Linked DNA regions of Roseateles amylovorans. The protein of the gene in region 2 interacts with the protein of the main gene of each other region in a pairwise test. Links are inferred from orthologs where the notes say so. Each region holds a gene or a part of one and is shown on either strand. Other genes may lie near its edges. The genes, in order: eno and rpe.

The links.
Region 1: the proteins of rpe (region 2) and eno interact in binary tests that used the Escherichia coli proteins (3 or more experiments, as listed by UniProt). The link is inferred for Roseateles amylovorans from one-to-one orthologs.

Annotation. Positions count from the first base shown.
Region 1 is NZ_CP104562.2:2,618,451-2,627,970, forward strand. What follows is about bases 3,282-6,206. They hold eno (phosphopyruvate hydratase), read left to right. Parts: upstream 3,282-4,063; coding sequence 4,064-5,350; downstream 5,351-6,206. Other genes in these bases: pyrG (CTP synthase), read left to right, coding at 3,282-3,542; N4261_RS11080 (DUF1330 domain-containing protein), read left to right, coding at 3,632-3,919; ftsB (cell division protein FtsB), read left to right, coding at 5,632-5,901; pnuC (nicotinamide riboside transporter PnuC), read left to right, coding at 6,161-6,206. Also shown: N4261_RS11065 (M56 family metallopeptidase), read right to left, coding at 1-1,124; N4261_RS11070 (BlaI/MecI/CopY family transcriptional regulator), read right to left, coding at 1,124-1,507; more of pyrG, read left to right, coding at 1,875-3,281; more of pnuC, read left to right, coding at 6,207-6,808; N4261_RS11100 (ATP-binding protein), read left to right, coding at 6,830-7,492; N4261_RS11105 (bifunctional metallophosphatase/5'-nucleotidase), read left to right, coding at 7,559-9,304; N4261_RS11110 (alpha/beta fold hydrolase), read right to left, coding at 9,309-9,520. UniProt on the Escherichia coli protein: Catalyzes the reversible conversion of 2-phosphoglycerate (2-PG) into phosphoenolpyruvate (PEP). It is essential for the degradation of carbohydrates via glycolysis.
Region 2 is NZ_CP104562.2:653,596-663,018, reverse strand. Bases 4,563-7,390 are described here. They hold rpe (ribulose-phosphate 3-epimerase), read right to left. Parts: upstream 6,406-7,390; coding sequence 5,719-6,405; downstream 4,563-5,718. Other genes in these bases: N4261_RS02780 (substrate-binding periplasmic protein), read right to left, coding at 6,495-7,390; N4261_RS02790 (low molecular weight protein-tyrosine-phosphatase), read right to left, coding at 5,087-5,563; N4261_RS02795 (DNA-3-methyladenine glycosylase I), read right to left, coding at 4,563-4,919. Also shown: N4261_RS02810 (PfkB family carbohydrate kinase), read left to right, coding at 1-861; N4261_RS02805 (pseudouridine-5'-phosphate glycosidase), read left to right, coding at 858-1,772; N4261_RS02800 (hypothetical protein), read left to right, coding at 2,036-4,258; more of N4261_RS02795, read right to left, coding at 4,308-4,562; more of N4261_RS02780, read right to left, coding at 7,391-7,601; apaG (Co2+/Mg2+ efflux facilitator ApaG/CorD), read left to right, coding at 7,658-8,032; transporter-like protein TlpB, read left to right, coding at 8,032-9,423. UniProt on the Escherichia coli protein: Catalyzes the reversible epimerization of D-ribulose 5-phosphate to D-xylulose 5-phosphate.

The DNA.
Region 1 (9,520 bases), 2.0 Mb from region 2 along the record:
TGTGTGCCGGACACGGTCTGGAAGGCCGGTGCGGCGACCGGTGCGGCGGCGGTCACGACGCCGGACTGACGCTGCGGCGAGCGGGCCTGGGTGGGCTCGTCCACGGCGACGGGCGCATGGCTGGCGGCTTGGACCAGCAGGGTCGCGCAGGCCAGCAACAAGGCAGGCAGGGCCAGCTTCCAGCTGGTGGTGTGCGGCGTGGTGATCATCAGTTGCTCGATGCGTTGCAGGAGGTGGCCGCCGCGGGCGGACAGCGCGGGAAAGGGGGGAGGGGCGGACCGGCCGGCGCGGGCGTCCGGATCGGGGCGCCGGACGGATGGGCGGGATGCGGGGGATGCGTTGAACTGCGACAGCGCGGCCAGGGCGGTGGCCACGCGATGACGGTCGCCCTCCAGCGCGTCGGCGGCCAGCGCGTCGGCGACCTGTTCGCGCTCATGCCGCATGCGGGCCGACAGCCACCAGACGGCGGGATGGAAGAACAGCAGCGCTTCGGCCAGGCTCTGCAGCAGATTGACCAGGAAGTCCCATCGCCGCACATGGGCCAGTTCATGGGCCAGGAGGGCGTCGATCAGCGGCGCCGGCAGACCGGTGAGCAGGCTGGCGGGCACCAGCACCAGCGGGCGGAAGGCGCCGACGGTGATCGGGCCGTCCAGCGTCGGCAGCAGGCGCAGCGGCACTGGTCGGTGGATGTGAAGTCGGCGGCGCAGCGCATCCAGCCGCGCCTGCCACTCGGCCGGGGCGGCGGTGGCGCGGCGTCGCAGTCGGGCCACCCACACCAGCCCCAGACCGAGACGCAGGCTCATCAGTCCGACACCGCTGGCCCAGGCGTGGACCAGCAGCGGGAGGTGGTCGACCAGTTCCTTCAGCGGGCGGGGCAGGGCCTCATCGCTGTCGTAGCGCCATTGGCCGGACGGCTGCACCAGCCATAGCCAGTGCAGCAGCGGCAAGGCCAGACAAGCGGCCAGGGCCGCCGCGCAGACGGCGTAGCGCGCCTGAGGGGCGGCACCGCGCAGTGCCCGCAAGCCGACAGCGGCGAGGGCGGCGATCAGCACCACTTGCCAGAGCGCATGCAGCAGCACCCAACCCAGCGCCGCCACGGCGCTGTCCAACCAGATCGCGCCCATCAGGATTTGGCCTCGCGGTCGAGCAGGTCCTGGATCTCCGCCCGCTCCTTGGCATTCACATGACCCTTCAGTGCCGCCATCACCAGCGCCTTGCCGGAGCCGGCAAAGGCCTTGGCGATCAGTTCCTTCAGCAGCCGTGTCTGGAGTCTTTCCTGGGTCTGCACCGGTGCATAGCGCTGCGGGCGCTGGGTTTCATCGCGTTCCAGCAGCCCCTTGCCGTGCATCACTTGCAACTGGCGCAGCACCGTCGCATAGGTGGCGTCCGGTCGTTCGGGCAGCAGGGCCTCGTGGACCTGGCGGGCATCGGCGGGACCGAGGCGCCACAGCACGCGCAGCAGATCGAGTTCGCCCGCCGTAGGGGGTGGCAATCCAGTTTTCGACATGACGCGCAGAATAGGTGTTCTAGAAGAGATTGTCTAGAACAAAATGTCTAGATGGCGGCGATGTCTCTCTCGCTCTCTACTCCCTCTCCCTCTCCCTCTCCCTCTCCCTCTCCCTCTCCCGGGGTGTTCCCAGCGGGGCAGCAACGCGCGAAGCGGCCGGCTGCTGGGGTGTGGCATCCCGGCTTCGCGGGGCCCTCCGTCTGTCTCCTTGGGCGACCCCGGCATCCCCCAAGGCGCCCCTGATATCCTTCTGATGCGGGGGGAGGCACGCCGGGCGCCGGGTCGACCAAGAGCCGACCTATATAATCGCGCTTTACCACCACGGCGTTTTTGGGATCCCATCGGAGTACCCAGGCGCTGCAAGACAATGACCAAGTACGTCTTCGTCACCGGCGGTGTCGTGTCCTCCCTCGGCAAGGGCATCGCATCGGCCTCTCTCGCCGCCTTGCTCGAGTCCCGCGGCCTCAAGGTCACCCTCATCAAGCTGGATCCCTACATCAACGTGGATCCGGGCACGATGTCCCCGTTCCAGCATGGCGAAGTCTTCGTGACCGACGACGGCGCCGAGACGGACCTGGACCTGGGCCACTATGAGCGCTTCATCACCACGCGGATGAAGCGGAGCAACAACTTCACGACCGGACAGATCTACATGTCCGTGCTGGAGAAGGAACGTCGCGGCGACTATCTCGGCAAGACGGTGCAGGTCATCCCGCACATCACCAACGAGATGCAGGAGTTCATCCGTCGCGGTGCCGGTCATGGCACGCCGGATGCGGTGGATGTGGCGATCGTCGAAATCGGCGGTACCGTGGGCGACATCGAGTCGCTGCCCTTCCTGGAAGCCGCTCGGCAGATGAGCCTGAAGCTCGGTCCGACCAATGTCGCCTATGTTCACCTGACCTATGTGCCGTGGATTGCCGCGGCCGGTGAACTCAAGACCAAGCCCACCCAGCACACCGTCCAGAAGCTGCGCGAAATCGGTATCCAGCCCGACGCGCTGCTGTGCCGTGCCGACCGCCGCATCCCGGACGATGAGCGCGAGAAGATCTCGCTGTTCACCAACGTCCCCGAATACGGCGTGATCTCGATGTGGGACGTGAACACCATCTACAAGGTGCCTCGCGTGCTGCATGAGCAGGGTCTGGATCAACTGATCTGCACCAAGCTGCAGCTCAACACCAAGTCGGCCGACCTCAAGCGTTGGGACACCCTGGTCAGCGAGGTCGAGAACCCCAAGACCGAAGTCACGATCGCGATGTGCGGCAAGTACACCGATCTGTCGGACAGCTACAAGTCGCTGAACGAGGCCCTGCGCCACGCCGGCATCCACAACCATGCGCGGGTGAACATCGAGTACGTCGATTCCGAAACGCTGGATGCGGACGGCATTCGCCAGCTCAGCCAGTACGACGCGATTCTGGTGCCGGGCGGTTTCGGCAAGCGCGGCGTGGAAGGCAAGATCCTGGCGGCCCAGTACGCCCGCGAGCACCAGACCCCCTACCTGGGCATCTGCCTGGGCATGCAGGTCGCGACCATCGAATATGCCCGTCACAAGGCTGACCTCGCGGGCGCGAACTCCACCGAGTTCGAACCCGACGCGCAGCACAAGGTGATCGCGCTGATCGACGAGTGGCAGGATGCAGACGGCACCATCCAGAAGCGCGACGAGAAGTCCGATCTGGGCGGCACGATGCGCCTGGGTGCCCAGAGCTCCGACGTCAAGCCGGGCACGCTGGCCTATGAGATCTACGGCCCGGTTGTGACCGAACGCCATCGTCATCGCTACGAGGCCAACGAGCACTATCTGGATCAGCTGCAGCACGCCGGCCTGGTGATCTCCGCGATCACCCAGCGCGAGAAGCTGACCGAGATCGTCGAACTGCCGCGCGAGGTGCACCCCTGGTACATGGGCGTGCAGTTCCACCCGGAGTTCAAGTCCACCCCTTGGGACGGCCACCCGCTCTTCATCGCCTTCATCAAGGCCGCGCTCGAGCACAAGGCCAAGGCCCATCCTGAAGCCAAGGCCGCCTGAGACCGCCTGAGACCGCTGAGACCAACCGACGCCGCGCTTCCTTCCACAGGCCGCGTCAGCGCCCCGCGAACCCGCCCGAGACCTCGCCCATGCCCGCCTTCATCCTGATCGACGTGACCGTGACCGATGCCGCCCAGATGGCGATCTATCGCGAATGGAGCACCAAGGCGATGAAGGAGCATGGGGCGGAGGTGCTGGTGCGTGGCGGCGAGTTCGAGGTGCTGGAAGGCCCGTGGACCCCGGGCCGTCTGGTCGTGCTGAAGTTCGCCGACCGCGAAGCCGCCAAGGGCTTCTATCACTCCGAGACCTACCAACATGCCAAGTCGCTGCGCGAGAACGCCGGCGTCATGCGCATGGTGTTGGTCGACGGTGTGTGATCCGCGCGTCACCTTGATGACGATCGCCTCGACACCGCCCGCCGTGCTGGCCACGTGCGTCCGTGGATCGATTGTTCTGCGCAGGTAACTACAAGCTGGCACCATGCGCGCCGACAAGATTTTTCACTTCTGGAGACTGTTCCCATGAGCGCCATTGTTGATATCGTCGGCCGAGAGATCCTCGACAGCCGCGGCAATCCCACCGTGGAATGCGACGTGCTGCTGGAGTCCGGCGTGATGGGCCGTGCGGCCGTGCCTTCCGGCGCGTCCACCGGCTCGCGTGAAGCGATCGAACTGCGTGACGGCGACAAGTCGCGCTACCTGGGCAAGGGCGTGCTGAAGGCCGTCGAGCACATCAACACCGAGATCTCGGAAGCGGTGCTGGGGCTGGACGCGTCGGAACAGGCCTTCCTGGACAAGACCCTGATCGACCTGGACGGCACCGACAACAAGAGCCGCCTGGGCGCCAATGCGATGCTGGCGGTGTCGATGGCAGTGGCGCGTGCGGCGGCCGAAGAATCCGGCCTGCCGCTGTACCGCTACTTCGGCGGCATGGGTGGGGTGCAACTGCCGGTCCCGATGATGAACGTCATCAACGGCGGCGCGCACGCCAACAACACGCTGGACCTGCAAGAGCTGATGATCATCCCCGTGGGCGCACCGTCGTTCCGCGAGGCCCTGCGTTGGGGTGCCGAGGTTTTCCATGCGCTGAAGAAGATCCTGCACGACAAGGGCATCAGCACCGCCGTCGGCGACGAAGGCGGTTTTGCCCCCAGCGTGGAAAGCCACGAGGCGGCCATCCAGTTGATCCTGGAAGCCATCGACAAGGCCGGCTACACCGCCGGCGAACAGATCGCGCTCGGCCTGGACTGCGCTGCCAGCGAGTTCTACAAGGACGGCAAGTACGTCCTGGAAGGCGAGGGCGGCATCCAGCTGAGCGCTGAGCAGTGGACCGACATGCTGGCCACCTGGGTCGACAAGTACCCGATCATCTCGATCGAGGACGGCATGGCCGAAGGGGACTGGGATGGCTGGAAGCACATCACCGAGAAGCTGGGCGAGAAGGTGCAGCTGGTCGGCGACGACCTGTTTGTCACCAACACCAAGATCCTGAAGGAAGGCATCGACAAGGGCATCGCCAATTCGATCCTGATCAAGATCAACCAGATCGGCACCCTGACCGAGACCTTCGCGGCCATCGAGATGGCCAAGCGCGCTGGCTACACCGCCGTCATCTCGCACCGTTCGGGCGAGACCGAAGACTCGACGATTTCCGACATCGCCGTCGGCTTGAACGCGGGTCAGATCAAGACCGGTTCGCTGTCGCGGTCCGACCGCATGGCCAAGTACAACCAGCTGCTGCGCATCGAGGAAGACCTGGGCGACGTGGCGGTCTATCCTGGCCGTTCGGCGTTCTACAACCTGCGCTGATCGCCCGCAGGGGCCGGCATTCCGGGTGGCGGCGTGTTGCGCCCCTGGACTGCGGCCGGTGTCCCATCCGATCAGGCCGTTGCGGATCAGATTGGATGGGGCCGACAGGGGTCAGTAGGGGTCGGTAGGGTGGCGGCGCGGCGGTCATGACCTGTCATCCGGGGCATTCATCAGCCGTGGTGGCGGCCCCTGATGGCGGACCGTGATGGCCAACACGCCCCACCTGAATGCGGTAGGTGCCGGGCAATGCCTGCCACCGCGCTGCGGCTACACTTCTGGCCGTGAAAGCCCTGGCCATCGTCCTCACAGCCTTCCTTGTCGCCATCCAGGCCCAGCTCTGGTTTGGCAAGGGCGGGCTGGCGCGCGGCGTCCAGTTGCGGGCCGAACTGCGTGAGCAGATGGAGGCCAACGAGAAGGCGCGGGCCCGCAACGCACAATTGCAGGCCGAACTGCTGGACCTTCGCGAAGGCCTGGAGATGGTCGAGGAAAAGGCCCGGCTCGAACTGGGCATGGTCAAGCCGGACGAAGTCTTCGTTCCGCTGCGTCGCTGAGTCGCCTCGGCGGTGTCTGTTCCGATCGACTCGATCTTGGTCCGTCCGCTGCCGTTGCGCCGATGTGTCGATCTGCCGACCTGCCGACCTGCCGACTTGCCGACTTGCCGACTTGCGGGCTCCGCGAGTCTTGGAGTTCAGGATTCGTCGAGCTCCCGAGGCTCCGGGTTGCCGGGTCTCGGTGTTCCCGAATTCCCGAGGCGGGCCTCGTCGTCAGCCTGGCGGGCTAGCCTTGCGCCATTGAACCCCTGAGTGATCCATGGATGCTCTGCCGTCGCTTCAGTCCCTCGTGTCGTTGATGCTCGCTCCGGCGTTCACCGCCCTGGGCAGTCCCATCAGTTGGCTGGAACTGGTCGCCTTCGTCCTGGCCATCTGGATGGTCGTGTGCAACATGCGGGTTCAAGTGCTGGCCTGGCCGCTGGCGCTGAGCAGTTCGCTGCTGTACTTCCTCCTGTTCTGGAGCGGCAAGCTCTATGGCGAGGCCTCGTTGCAATTGTTGTTCGCCGCCTTGTCGCTCTGGGGCTGGTGGCAATGGTTGCGCGGCCGGACGGCGGATGGTCAGGCGCTGCGTGTTCGCACACTGGGGCCCCGAGGCCGTTGGGCCGCCTTGCTGGTCACCTTGGCGGCCTGGCCGTTGTTGGGGCTCTTCCTTCAACACCGCACGGATTCGCCGCTGCCCTATTGGGATGCCTTGCCCACCGTGGCCAGCATCACTGGGCAATGGTTGCTGGGTCGCAAGTACCAGGAAAACTGGCCCGTCTGGGTGCTGGTGAATCTGGTCAGCATTGCCCTGTTTGCGCTCAAGGGCTACTGGCTGACGGTGGTGCTGTATGCGGTCTTCGTACCGATGTCGGTGGCGGGTTGGCGTGCGTGGCAACGTCAGCTGGGCGCGCCGGTGCCGGCCTGACCCGCGACCGCCAGGTTCGACATGGCGCTTCACATCGCGCTCCTCGGGGCCGAGAGCACCGGCAAGAGTCAGCTCGGTCAGGACCTGCTGCGCCATCTGTGCGATCAGACCCGGCTGCGATGTGCCCTGGTCCCGGAGTTCCTGCGTGAGTGGTGCGACCGGGAGGGCCGCACGCCACGCCCGGACGAGCAGATGGCCATCGCCCAGGAGCAGCATCGTCGCGCCGACGTCGCTGCGCAGGCCCATGACCTCGTGCTGCACGACACCACGCCGCTGATGACCGCCATCTACAGCGACCTGCTGTTTCAGGATGACAGTCTCTATCCGTTCGCACTGCGCGTGCAGGCCGGCATGGATGCGACCTTGCTCATGGCGCTGGACCTCCCCTGGGTGGCCGATGGCCTGCAGCGGGATGGCCCGCAGGTGCGCGGCCCGGTCGATCAGGCGATCCGGCGCGCGCTCCGCGGTTCAGGGCTGGGCTACAGCCTGGTGGCCGGAGAGGGTGGGGCGCGCTTGGCGCAAGCCTTGAACGCGCTGGGACCGCTGCTGCGTCCTCATCTCGGTCGAGAAGACGGTCTGTTCGGTCGACTGCTTCAGCGCGGCGAGCGCCTGGGGGGCGATTGGCGCTGCGACAACTGCGACGACCCGGACTGCGAACACGCGAGCCGTCAAACACGGCTTTGAACCTGTCGGCGAGGCACAATCCGCCGTCCCCGATCGCAGAGGTTTGCAGGACCTCGGAGTGCCCTCATGAATCGACTGGTTCCGCGTCATTTCCTTCTGCTGCTGAGCAGCGCCGTGCTCGCCGCGTGCGCCAGCATGACGGCACCGCCAGACGCTCCGCCGAGCGCCCCCGCCCCGTCTGCGTTGAAGTCGACGTCGACGGTGAACGCGGCCACGGTGGCGGTGAAGGTGCTGGCGATCAACGATTTCCACGGTAATCTGATGCCGCCAGCCGGTGGCATCAAGCTTCGCGATCCGCAAACCGGGGAGACCTTGACGTTGGGCGCGGGCGGCGCGGAGCGCATGGCGACTGTCGTCCAGGCATTGAAGGCGAAGAACCCCAACCATGTCTTCGTCGCTGCAGGCGATCTCGTGGGTGCCAGCCCGCTGCTGTCGGCACTGTTCCATGACGAGCCCACGATCGAATCCCTGGGACTGATGGGTCTGGATCTGTCGGCCGTCGGCAATCATGAATTCGATCAGGGACTGACGGAGCTGCTGCGCAAGCAGAACGGCGGTTGTCATCTCAAGGATGGTTGCAAGGGGCCGACCCCGTTCACCGGCGCGCGTTACCAGTACCTGGCGGCCAGCACGATCGACACCGCGACCGGGCGCCCGGTACTGCCCGCCTACAGCATCAAGCGGTTTGATGGCGTGCCTGTCGGCTTCATCGGCCTGACCCTGAAAGACACGCCCAATCTGGTCAGCCCGACCGGCGTGGCCGGACTCCGTTTCGACGACGAGGCCCAGACCGTCAATCGCCTGGTCCCCGAACTCCAGCGACAGGGCGTGCACACCGTCGTGGTGCTGATCCATGAAGGCGGCGTTCCGACTGGCAGCTACAACGAATGCCCGGGGATCTCGGGTCCGATTGTGGACATCGTCAAGCAACTGGATCCCAGCGTGGGGCTGGTCGTCTCCGGACACACCCACCGTGCCTACAACTGTCGGATAGACGGTCGGTTGGTCACCAGCGGCGACAAGTACGGCACGCTGGTCAGTGAGATCGATCTGCAGATCGATCGCCGGTCCGGCCGGCTGGTCGAAGCACGGGCTGAGAACCTGGTCGTTCGCCCCGAGATTGCCAAGGATCCCGCCCAGACGGCATTGATCGCGTCCTATCAGCGCCTGGCCAATCCGTTGATCGAGCGACCGGTGGGGTTCCTCGCCCGCCCGCTCAGCAAGGAGGATGGTGACCGGGACAAGGGCGGCGGCACCACCATGGGCCAACTCGTGGCCGATGCGATGCTGGCCTCCACGGCGGCGAGTTCGGCCGGCGGCGCGCAATTGGCGTTGACCAACATCGGCGGGGTTCGTACCGGATTGATCCGACGCGACGACGGCCGCGTCACCTTCGGCGACCTGTTTGCCGCACTGCCGTTCTCCAATGCGCTGGTGGTGATGGAGTACACCGGCGCGCAATTGCGTGAGGTGCTCGAGCAGCAATGGCAGGTGAACGACAGCCGCTTCCTGCCGCTGCAGGTGTCTCAGGGCTTCAGCTATCGCTGGGACAAGCGTCGTCCGGCGGGTCAGCGCATCCTGCCGGACAGCCTGATGCTCAACGGCCAGCCGATCACCTCGGATCAGAAATTGCGAGTGACCATCAACGCCTTCCTGCAAGCCGGTGGCGACGGCTTCACCACCCTCACCAAGGGCCGACTGGTGCAGACCGGGCCGATGGACGTGGACGCCCTGGAAACCTATTTCAAGTTGCAGGGCACGACGCCCGTTCAGCCCAGCTTGCTGACGCGCTCGGTGCGCATCGACGATTGACGCATCAGGCCGTGTGCGCCTTGGCGCGCATGGCTGCCATCAATTCGAGCACCAGCGCCGCGGTGTCGTCCGGGCGTTCGAACGGGTAGAGATGGGTGCCCTCAAACCAGCGGAAGAGGTCCTTCGCCAACGCCTTTGATGCGCCAGCACCGGCCTGGCGCAGTTCTTCGGACTGCGTGCCTGCGATGAAGGCCACAGGGCATTTCGGTGCGTGGC
Region 2 (9,423 bases):
CTGGCCCAACTGCAGACATTGGGCGTGGACTGCGCCGGCAGCCTGCAGGCCGCCGACACGCCGACCGGCAGCTACACCGCCGTGCTGGACGCTCAGGGCGAGCTGGTGCTGGCGCTGGCGCACATGGTGTTGGCCGATCGGCTGGACTCGGACTTCCTGCGCCAGAGCGCGCCGCAACGCGCGGCCGCCCGCTGGCTGGTGGCCGACCTCAACCTGCCGCGCGAGACACTGGATCAGCTGCGTGCCGAGGCCATTGCGCGGCAGCAGTCGTTGGTGGTGGTGGCCGTGTCCGCACCAAAGATGAAGCGGCTCGGCGAACGGCTGGAGGGCATCGAGCTGTTGGTGCTGAACCGGGGCGAATTGCACGCCCTGATGTCGGCGCCGCAGGCGACCGGATCCTCGAAGGCATCACCCCATGGACCGCGCGAGCGGCCCCCCGAACTCCTGGACGACAACGCCAGCGCCAGCGCGAGCGACAGCGACAGCGACAACGACAACGACAACGACCACGCCCTCACCGAGGCCTGGCACCGACTGCGCGAGCGCGGACTGCGTCGGCTGGTCATCAGCGAAGGCGCCAAAGGCCTGCGCTACAGCGACGGTGACCGCCTGCGCACCCTCCCCGCGCCGCGCCTGGCGGCACGCCGCATCCGCGAGGTCACCGGTGCGGGTGATGCCATGACCGCAGGCATCGTCGCCGCGCTCAGCCGCGCGCCCGACGATCTGCGCGCTGCCTGCCAGCTCGGGCTGAAGCTGGCGGCGCTCACGCTGCAGAGCGACCACACCGTCAGCGATGCCCTGCATCCCGGACTCCTGGACGGCGTCGCGCCGTTCCCCACCCACGAATCGAGCCCCCCATGACGCTGGAACACCTGATCGAGTTTTCTCCCGAAGTCGCCAACGCCCGCCTGGCCCGCCAGCCGATCGTGGCGTTGGAGTCCACCATCATTTCGCATGGCATGCCCTATCCGCAGAACGTGCAGACCGCGCGCGAGGTCGAGGCCATCGTGCGCGAACACGGCGCGGTGCCTGCCACCATCGCGGTGCTGGACGGCAAGATCCGGGTCGGCCTGGATGAGGCCCAACTCGAATGGCTGGGCCGGTCGCCCGATGCGATGAAGCTCAGCCGCCGCGACTTGCCCTTCGCGCTGGCCACCGGCCGCATCGGTGCCACAACGGTCGCCGCCACCATGATCTGCGCCCAACTGGCCGGCATCGAAGTGTTTGTCACCGGCGGCATCGGCGGCGTGCACCGCGGCGCGGAGACCTCGTTCGACATCTCCGCCGATCTGCAGGAACTGGCCCGCACCCCGGTCGCCGTGGTCTGTGCCGGCGCCAAGAGCATCCTCGACCTGGCCCTGACGCTGGAGTACTTGGAAACCTACGGCGTGCCGGTGATCTCGGTCGGACAGGACAACTTCGCGGCGTTCTACACCCGGGACAGCGGCCTGAAGGCGGACTTCCGGATCGATGATCCCGGCGACCAGGCGAAATTCCTGCGCGCGAAGTGGGCGCTGGGACTAGGCGGCGGCGCGGTCATCAGCAATCCGGTCCCGGCCGAGGCCGCCATGCCACCGGCCGTCATTGACGGCTACATCGCGCAGGCGCTCAGCGAGGCCGACGCCCAGGGCATCAGCGGCAAGTCGGTGACGCCCTACCTGCTGGCGCGCATCAAGGACCTGAGTGGCGGCGCCAGTCTCGCCACCAACATCGCGCTGGTGAAACACAACGCCGCGGTCGGCGCCGCGCTTGCGAAGGCACTGGTCGTGTGAGACAGCGTCACAGCCTCCAAGGAGGACGGGGGCCGATAACCGTGAGGTCGCGCCCACGCGATTGACCGAGCACCCCGCGGGCCCGCACGCAGACTGAACACCCTGCTTGCCAACCGCCCGCGGGGTCGCGGCACATGCCGGCGGGCCGGCCGGGGGCCTCCGGCGCCGCAGCTGGCGGAGTCGACGGATCTTGCAGGTACTACAGGTGCGGCGCGGAGCGGCTGCAGTCAGAACCGCGGCCAGGGTCTGCGCACTGATTGCGCATGTCTTGGACCCTTCCCGGCTTCACGCCCACCTTCTTGCAGCGCGGCGGTACGGCGGCGGACCCCTCCGCCGGCCCCTCAGCCGATCCGCCCTCCGGGGCGACAGCCGGCCATCGCTCCCCGCCGGACGTGATGAACGTGCCAAACGTTCCCGGGGCGCCGGTGCCCACCACACCCGTGCGCTACAACCCGGCACGACATGGCACGGTCGCCCGCTTCCGCGTGAGCGACAGCTTCCCCCTCTTCCGCGACGAGCTACACCAGCACATGCAGCAGCTGAGGAACTTCGCGAACCGTCACCTGTCCCAAGCCGCAGCGCTGGCCGTGTTCACGGACCTGTCTTGCCTTTATGGCCGCATCATGGACTTCGACATCCTTGGACGGCATCGCCAATGGGGTCCGCAGGCGGGTGACTTCTTCAATCACGGCCAGGATCTATTGGCACTGTTTGTCAGGCGAGTCACCGACGAGCGCGTCGACCTCGTGCCTCGGCTGACAGCCCTGCAAGAGACCACACCGCGATTGACCTTGTGCCTGGACGGCGTGCTCCTGGCGCTGCAGGAGGCCTGCATCGCGCTGGATCGATCCCGCACCGGCCTGGCGGCCACGGCCGACCTGGCCATGGAAGCCCTGCTGACCCAGATCATCGTCACTGAGGTAGAACGGTTGCACGAATGGACGCTGCGTATGGCGCCGGGCTCCCAGGTTCACCTGGTGTCCGGCCTGCGGCATGCGCTGTATCCGGCCATGGGGCGGCCGCCGCCGGCCGATCGGCTCGCGGCGCCCCCCGACCGCCAGACGCTCGAACAGGTGCGGCTCGAGGTCCAGCATCGGCTCGTGCCCGGTCGTCTGGCTGAGCACCTGGCAGAGAACTACCTCCAACGCTGGCGCGACAGCTTCCTGTCCGAACTGCCTGAAGCATCCCGCCCCTCGTCCGAACCCTGGCGATGGAACGATGACATGGACCGCGCAGCCGCAGCAGCGGATGCCATCCTCTCGCCCGAGTTCGGTCAGGTACCCCGCCACGGCGTCCTGGATCTGGATGAAGACGACGACGGGGTGATGTGGGCAAGACCGCTCCGCGACCCCGCCATGGTGGGGCGTCACCTGCTGAACGAGCTTCGGCGTCTGGATGTGATCGCGGACGAGAGTCACCCACGGACGATCACGCAGATGCTGGTGCCCCATCCGTTGATCCCGGGTCGGCAGACCCTGCTCTCGGTGATGCATCAGGACGAGGTATTGGCCTGGGCGGAAGAGGCGGGTACGGCCCGTCCGCTGCGGCCGGCCGACCTGGCGAGCTGGGCCGATGCCAACGTGCATGCCCGGTTGCCTTCGAATGCCGCCCGGGCGGCGGTCAACGCTGCGCTGCGCTGCCCCAATCCCGCGGAATTGGTTCAGATGCCTTCATGCAGTCTTCTGGACGAGGCGGCGCAATGCGAGCAGCTCTGCAGCCGCCTGACTGACGAGGCGCTGCAGGGGCTGCTGTCCGCGTGGCGCCTGCCGCTGGACGGTGTGCGCAGCCGTTGGTTTCTGAACGCATTCATTGCCCAGCACCGCGTGGCCCTGCTGGCACCCGATCAGGTACGAGGTTGGACCACCCTTTCGGAGAACCACATCACCGGCGAGATGGTCCGCCTGGCGATGCAACAGGACTCGGCCGAACTGATGAGGGCCGTCGGCACCTTGATCGAACAGATCCGCAATCGATCTCATGTCTCGTTCACCGGAATCCTATGGCGCCATGTCTGTCTGCTTCCCCCGGACCTCCCTGGCCCACGCGGCGCGTTCACGAGTGCCATCCAAGCTGGCCGGGGTCAGGTGCTGAGTGCCTATGTGCAGATGATCGCGGAGCTGCGCCACGATCGGCCCCTGAGCCCGGCGACACCGCGCACGCAACCGCCCCAAATCCTGCCCCCCGCGGACATGGTCAGCCTGCTGCGGCAGTTTTTGAGGTTGGCTGCCATGTGCAGCTCACCGGCGTCGCTGCGTGGATTGATCGATGGCATCGTGCAGGCCTTGCACAACGGCGCCATGTCCGCAAGGGAATGCCGGCAGGCGCTCGATCTGGGCGAGCCTGCGGCCGATGACTCCCGGCTGGCGGACCTGCTTGAGCGTCGCGGTGCTGCGCATTTGGCAGCCTTCCAAGAGGGCCTCGCACGCTTGAGCAATCCGCCGCCCGGTTCGCTCATGAACGTCACGACCTACGACGCATCGGACTGAATCCGCGTATCTGCGCGGGCCCGTCCTGCGACCACCTGGGCTGCGGCGTTCAGGTCGGCAGCCGGAAGCGCGCGCGGGCCCGGTCGACCGCGTTCCGGCCGATGCACCCCGGGGCATGGTCATTGACCAGGCCCATGGCTTGCATGAACGCGTAGACCGTCGTCGGGCCCACGAACTTCCAGCCGCGCTGTTTCAGGGCCTTGGACAGGGTCCGTGAGCCGTCCGAGGCCCCACGCACCTCATGCGGCGGCAAACCCGTTTCTTCATGCCGCCAGAAGAACGCGGCCAGCGAACCGGCCTCCTGTTGAAGCGCCAGCGCGCGGCCCGCGTTATGGATCGCCGCCTCGATCTTGCCGCGATGACGGACGATGCCCGCATCGGCCAGCAAGCGCTCGATGTCGGCCTCGTCGAAGCGGGCGACCCGTTCGATATCGAAGTGGCTGAAGGCTGCGCGAAACGCCTCCCGCTTGGCCAGAATCGTCCGCCATGACAAGCCGGACTGAAAGCCTTCGAGACAGAGCTTCTCGAACAGCCGACGGTCGTCGTCGACCGGATAGCCCCACTCCTGATCGTGATAGTGGCGATAGGCGTCAAAGCCCGGCGTCTCGCACCAGCGGCAGCGCCACTGGCCATCCGGAGCCTGGAGCAATCGATCGGACATGGTGAGCCTTGTGAATGGGGCTGAAGGAAGGGGCCCGGCGCGATGGCGCGCGAGAGGTCTAAACCCGCCGTGGTCCGCCGTGGTCCGCCGATTCCTGTCGAAGTCAGGCGGCGTCCAACGGCTTCCGACGGCGTCTGGCGTGACTGTAGACGGGCGCGCCGGCGTCCTCAGTCGAGGTCGGTGCTGAAGGCGCGTGCCTCGCTCGGCCAGGTCTGCACCCGCGCCTCGATCAGGTCCAGCACCAGGGCAAAACCATCGGTCGCGCCGTAGTAGGGATCCGGCACCTCGTCCAGGCCCAGGCCGGTCATGCCGTTCAGGAACAGGCCGATGCGGGCCGGCGACACGGGCGGCCGCATCGACCGCAAGGCGCGCAGCACGGTGCGGTCCATCGCCAGGATCAGGTCATGGGTGTCGAAGTCCTCCGACCGCACTCGGCGTGACCGCCAGCGCTTGTCCAGTGCATAGCCTCGGGACGACAGCACCTGATGCGCTCGCCTGTCCACCGGCGCCGCCCGGGACGATGCAAAGACGCCGGCCGATGCCACCGCCGTCAGGCCGAGCGGGGCGGCACGGGCGCGCAGCACCGCCTCGGCCATCGGCGAGCGACACAGGTTGGCGGCACAGACAAGCAGGAGCGAGGTCAACGCATCAGGATCAAGAAGGACTGCAGGACATGACGCACGCCGTGGGCATCAACGGCATCACGAGGGCGAGGCAACGGTCAGCAAGTCAACGGTCGGGAAGTCAACGGTCGGCAAGTCAACGGGCAGCGAGGCGGACGGTCAGCGGAAACCCGTGCTCAGCGCGCCAGCTCGGCGCGCATCGAATCGATCACCGCGCGGTAGTCCGGCTTGCCGAAGATGGCGGAACCCGCGACGAAGGTGTCGGCACCCGCGTCGGCGATTTCGCGGATGTTCTCGACCTTCACGCCGCCGTCGATCTCCAGTCGGATGTCGCGGCCGCTGGCCAGGATCATGGCCTTGGCCTGCTGCAGTTTCTTCAGCGCACTGGGGATGAAGCTCTGGCCGCCGAAGCCGGGGTTCACGCTCATGATCAGCACCAGGTCGATCTTGTCGATCACCCACTCCAGCACATCCAGCGAGGTGGCCGGATTGAAGACCAGGCCGGCCTTGGCGCCTTCGCCGTGGATCAACTGGATGGTGCGGTCCACATGCTGGCTGGCCTCGGGGTGGAAGCTCACCAGGTCCGCGCCGGCGCGGCAGAACGCCTGCGCCAGGCTGTCGACCGGCTGCACCATCAGGTGCACGTCGATCGGCGCGCGGGTGCCGTCGGGTTTGACGGCATGCTTTTTCAGCGCCTCGCAGACCATCGGCCCGAAGGTCAGGTTGGGCACGTAATGGTTGTCCATCACGTCAAAGTGAATCCAGTCTGCGCCTGCGGCCAGCACCTGGCGAACCTCCTCGCCCAGGTTGGCGAAATCGGCGGACAGGATGCTGGGGGCGATGCGATGGGTCGGCGGCGTCATGGCAGGAATCGGCAGTGGGAGCCGGTGGCGGGGAAAACCGTCATTGTAGGAACCCGGATGCGGGCGTGGTCGGACGGCATTTGCCGCGCTCAACGATAGCGTTCAGCAAGTCGCGCCAATTCGCCGCTGACGGCCAGTTGCCGCAGTCGCTCGGTCAGGCGGGCCACCACCGGGGCCGACACCCCACGCGACACCACGGCGTACTGCACATCCTCCTGGAACACCGTGGGACCGATGCGCACCAGCCGCTCGAGCTCGGTGCCACGCTGCGCCTGCCGCAGCCCGAGATCCTGCCCATAGACGGCGGTCGCCCGGCCGCGCACGAGCATCTCCATCGCGTCCCGATCGGTGCGGGCGCTTTCGACATGGCGCACATCCGCCTCCCGCAAGGTGCCGGCCAGCTTGGTGCCCTGCTGCACCAGCAGCGGCTCGGTGCGGGCGAACGCACGCAGTTCGTCCCAGTTCCGCGGCACGCGCGGGTCATCGGCCCGCATCGCCAGCACATGACGCACCCGGTACAGCGGCACCGGCAGATAGCGCATCAGCGGACTCCGATGCTCGGCATCCAGCAGACAGAAAAAGACATCGATCTCACGACGGCCCAGCATCAGCTCGACCCGGCGCAGCGGCACCCGTTGCTCCACTCCGTCCAACCGAAGGTCGGGATCCGCTCGCAGCAACGCCGTCACGATCTCGCCGCACAAGCCAGGCCGCTGCGGATCACCCGAGCTGTACTTGAGCGGCGAGCCGGACTGGGAGGCCGTGCGCAGCCGCAGCAGACCACTCGAGGGGACCGCGTCGCCCGAACTGGCGACCGAACGGGGCGCGGGAATCTGCGACGCCGGTGCTGGCGCGGGAGCGCCGGTGCTGGACGCGCCGCCACGGGCCATGGGGTCGGGGACGGGCGACGTGGCCGCCGACGCCGGGGCGGGCCCCATGCCCAAGGGGATCGCGCCGGCGTACCGAGCCGTTGCGAGCACGCCGGTCAGCGCGACGGCGCTTCGCGCCAGCGCCACGAGTGTGAACCGCCGACCGGCCTCAGCCTCGCCGGAGGAGCCCCCCCGCTTGCCAGCCGCCGAGTGCGCGGTGCCTGCGGCGCGCGGCGCGCCCAGGTCGCGCACCGAGGCCGTCACGGCGTCGGCCGACGCAACGCCAAGGGCCTTCGGCGGCACAGAGGGGCCTGGACTTGTCTCCATGCGGGTTCTTTTGATGATGGACCCAGCATACCGGACCCCCACCTAGAATTGGTGCAATGGCACATCCGCACTTTCACTGCAGCGTCGTCGTCGAGCCCCTGGCCGAACAGACCTTCCCGGAGCGCGGCCAGCACGCGTTCACCTACACCGTCACCATCGAGAACCGCGGGGATGTCACGGCGCAACTGATCGGCCGTCACTGGACCATCGTCGATGCCAACGGCCATTCGCAGGAGGTCCACGGCCTGGCCGTGGTCGGCCATCAACCGGTGCTTCAGCCCGGCGAGCGGTTCCAGTACAGCTCCTGGGCCCAGATCGCCACCAAGCAGGGCAGCATGAGCGGCCGCTATCTCTGCGCCACCGAAACCGCCGACGTCTTCTACGCCGACGTCCCCGAATTCCTGCTGGCCGAGGCCGGCAGCCTGCACTGATGTGGAAAAGCCGCGGCTGGGACCTGACCGCGCTGCTCAATGCGGCGCATCCGCGGGCGCCGCTGGCCGAGCGCAACCTGTGGCTGGTGCGGTTGGTCGAATGGTTGCGGCACGCCCCGCTCAAGGATGATCGCCCCACCGCTCCGGTGACGGTGCCGGCCGGCGCGCCCTTGAGTGTGCAGGTCGAGGGCCCGGTGGTGCCCATCCCCACGCCGCTGCCGGTGCGGCGGCTCAAATACCTGCTGAACCTGCTGGAGCGTCATCCCGAGCACGCGGCATCCTTCGCCGGGGTCATCGCCGGCGTCTGGGCGGAGGTGGACGCGATCAGCCTGTTCGCCGAAGTCGGTTTCGCGCCGCGCATGGCCCTGTGGGGCGAGTTCCTGGGGCGGATCCGGCGCCGCGTGCTGCCGCAAAGCGCCGACACCCGCGATCTGGCCGAGCTGTTCGAGCTGCTCTTTCCGCACGAGGAGGACGCCGAATGGATCAACGCCGTCGACGATGAGCTGCTGAAACGTCTGAGCCTTCTGTTTGCGGGCGCGCCGGAAGGCGACTGGCGCGAGGAAATGCGGGCCGCCGTGACCGTGCTGGTGAGCTCCGTGCGCGCGGCGGGCCTGTCGGGCGCGCTGCGCGCCCGCATGGATCCGACACGGCTGGCCAGCCGGCCCTTCCGCAACCTGGCGACCGCCTGGGAGCAGGTCGAACAGGCGCTGGTCGAGGACGACCGCGCCGCCCTGCCTGCCGCGCTGCAATACCTGCGCGCCCTGCTGGACGAATGCCGCGCCGCGGTGCGCTCGGTGCCGGACCATCTGGAGGAACACGGCGTCTCGGTGGACCTGATGTTCGGCGTCGAGCAGATGCAGGCGCGGCTGCGACGGGTCGAGGACCTGCTCGCGGTGCTGCTGGCGCCGCATCCGGAACGCGAGCTGCTGCGCCTGGTGGCCAGCCTGGTGTCGGTGGTGCATGACCGGCGCAGCATCCGCACCCTGTTCGCACGTCACTACTCCCTGCTGGCGCGCAAGGTGGCCGAGCGCAGCGCCGAGACCGGCGAGCACTACATCACCCGCAACCGCGACGAATACCGCGACATGCTGCGCCGCGCCGGCGGCGGCGGTCTGGTCATCGCCGGCACCACCTTCGCGAAATTCGCGATCATGGCGCTCGGGCTCTCGGCCTTCTGGGGCGGCTTCTGGGCCGGCGTGAACTATGCGCTGAGCTTCGTGATCATCCTGCTGCTGCACTGGACCGTCGCCACCAAGCAGCCCGCGATGACGGCACCGGCCCTGGCCGAAAAGCTGCGCCACATCGACAACGATTCCGGCCTTCAGGCCTTCGTCGACGAAGTGGTTCACCTGTTCCGATCACAGACCGCCGGGATCATCGGCAACCTGGCG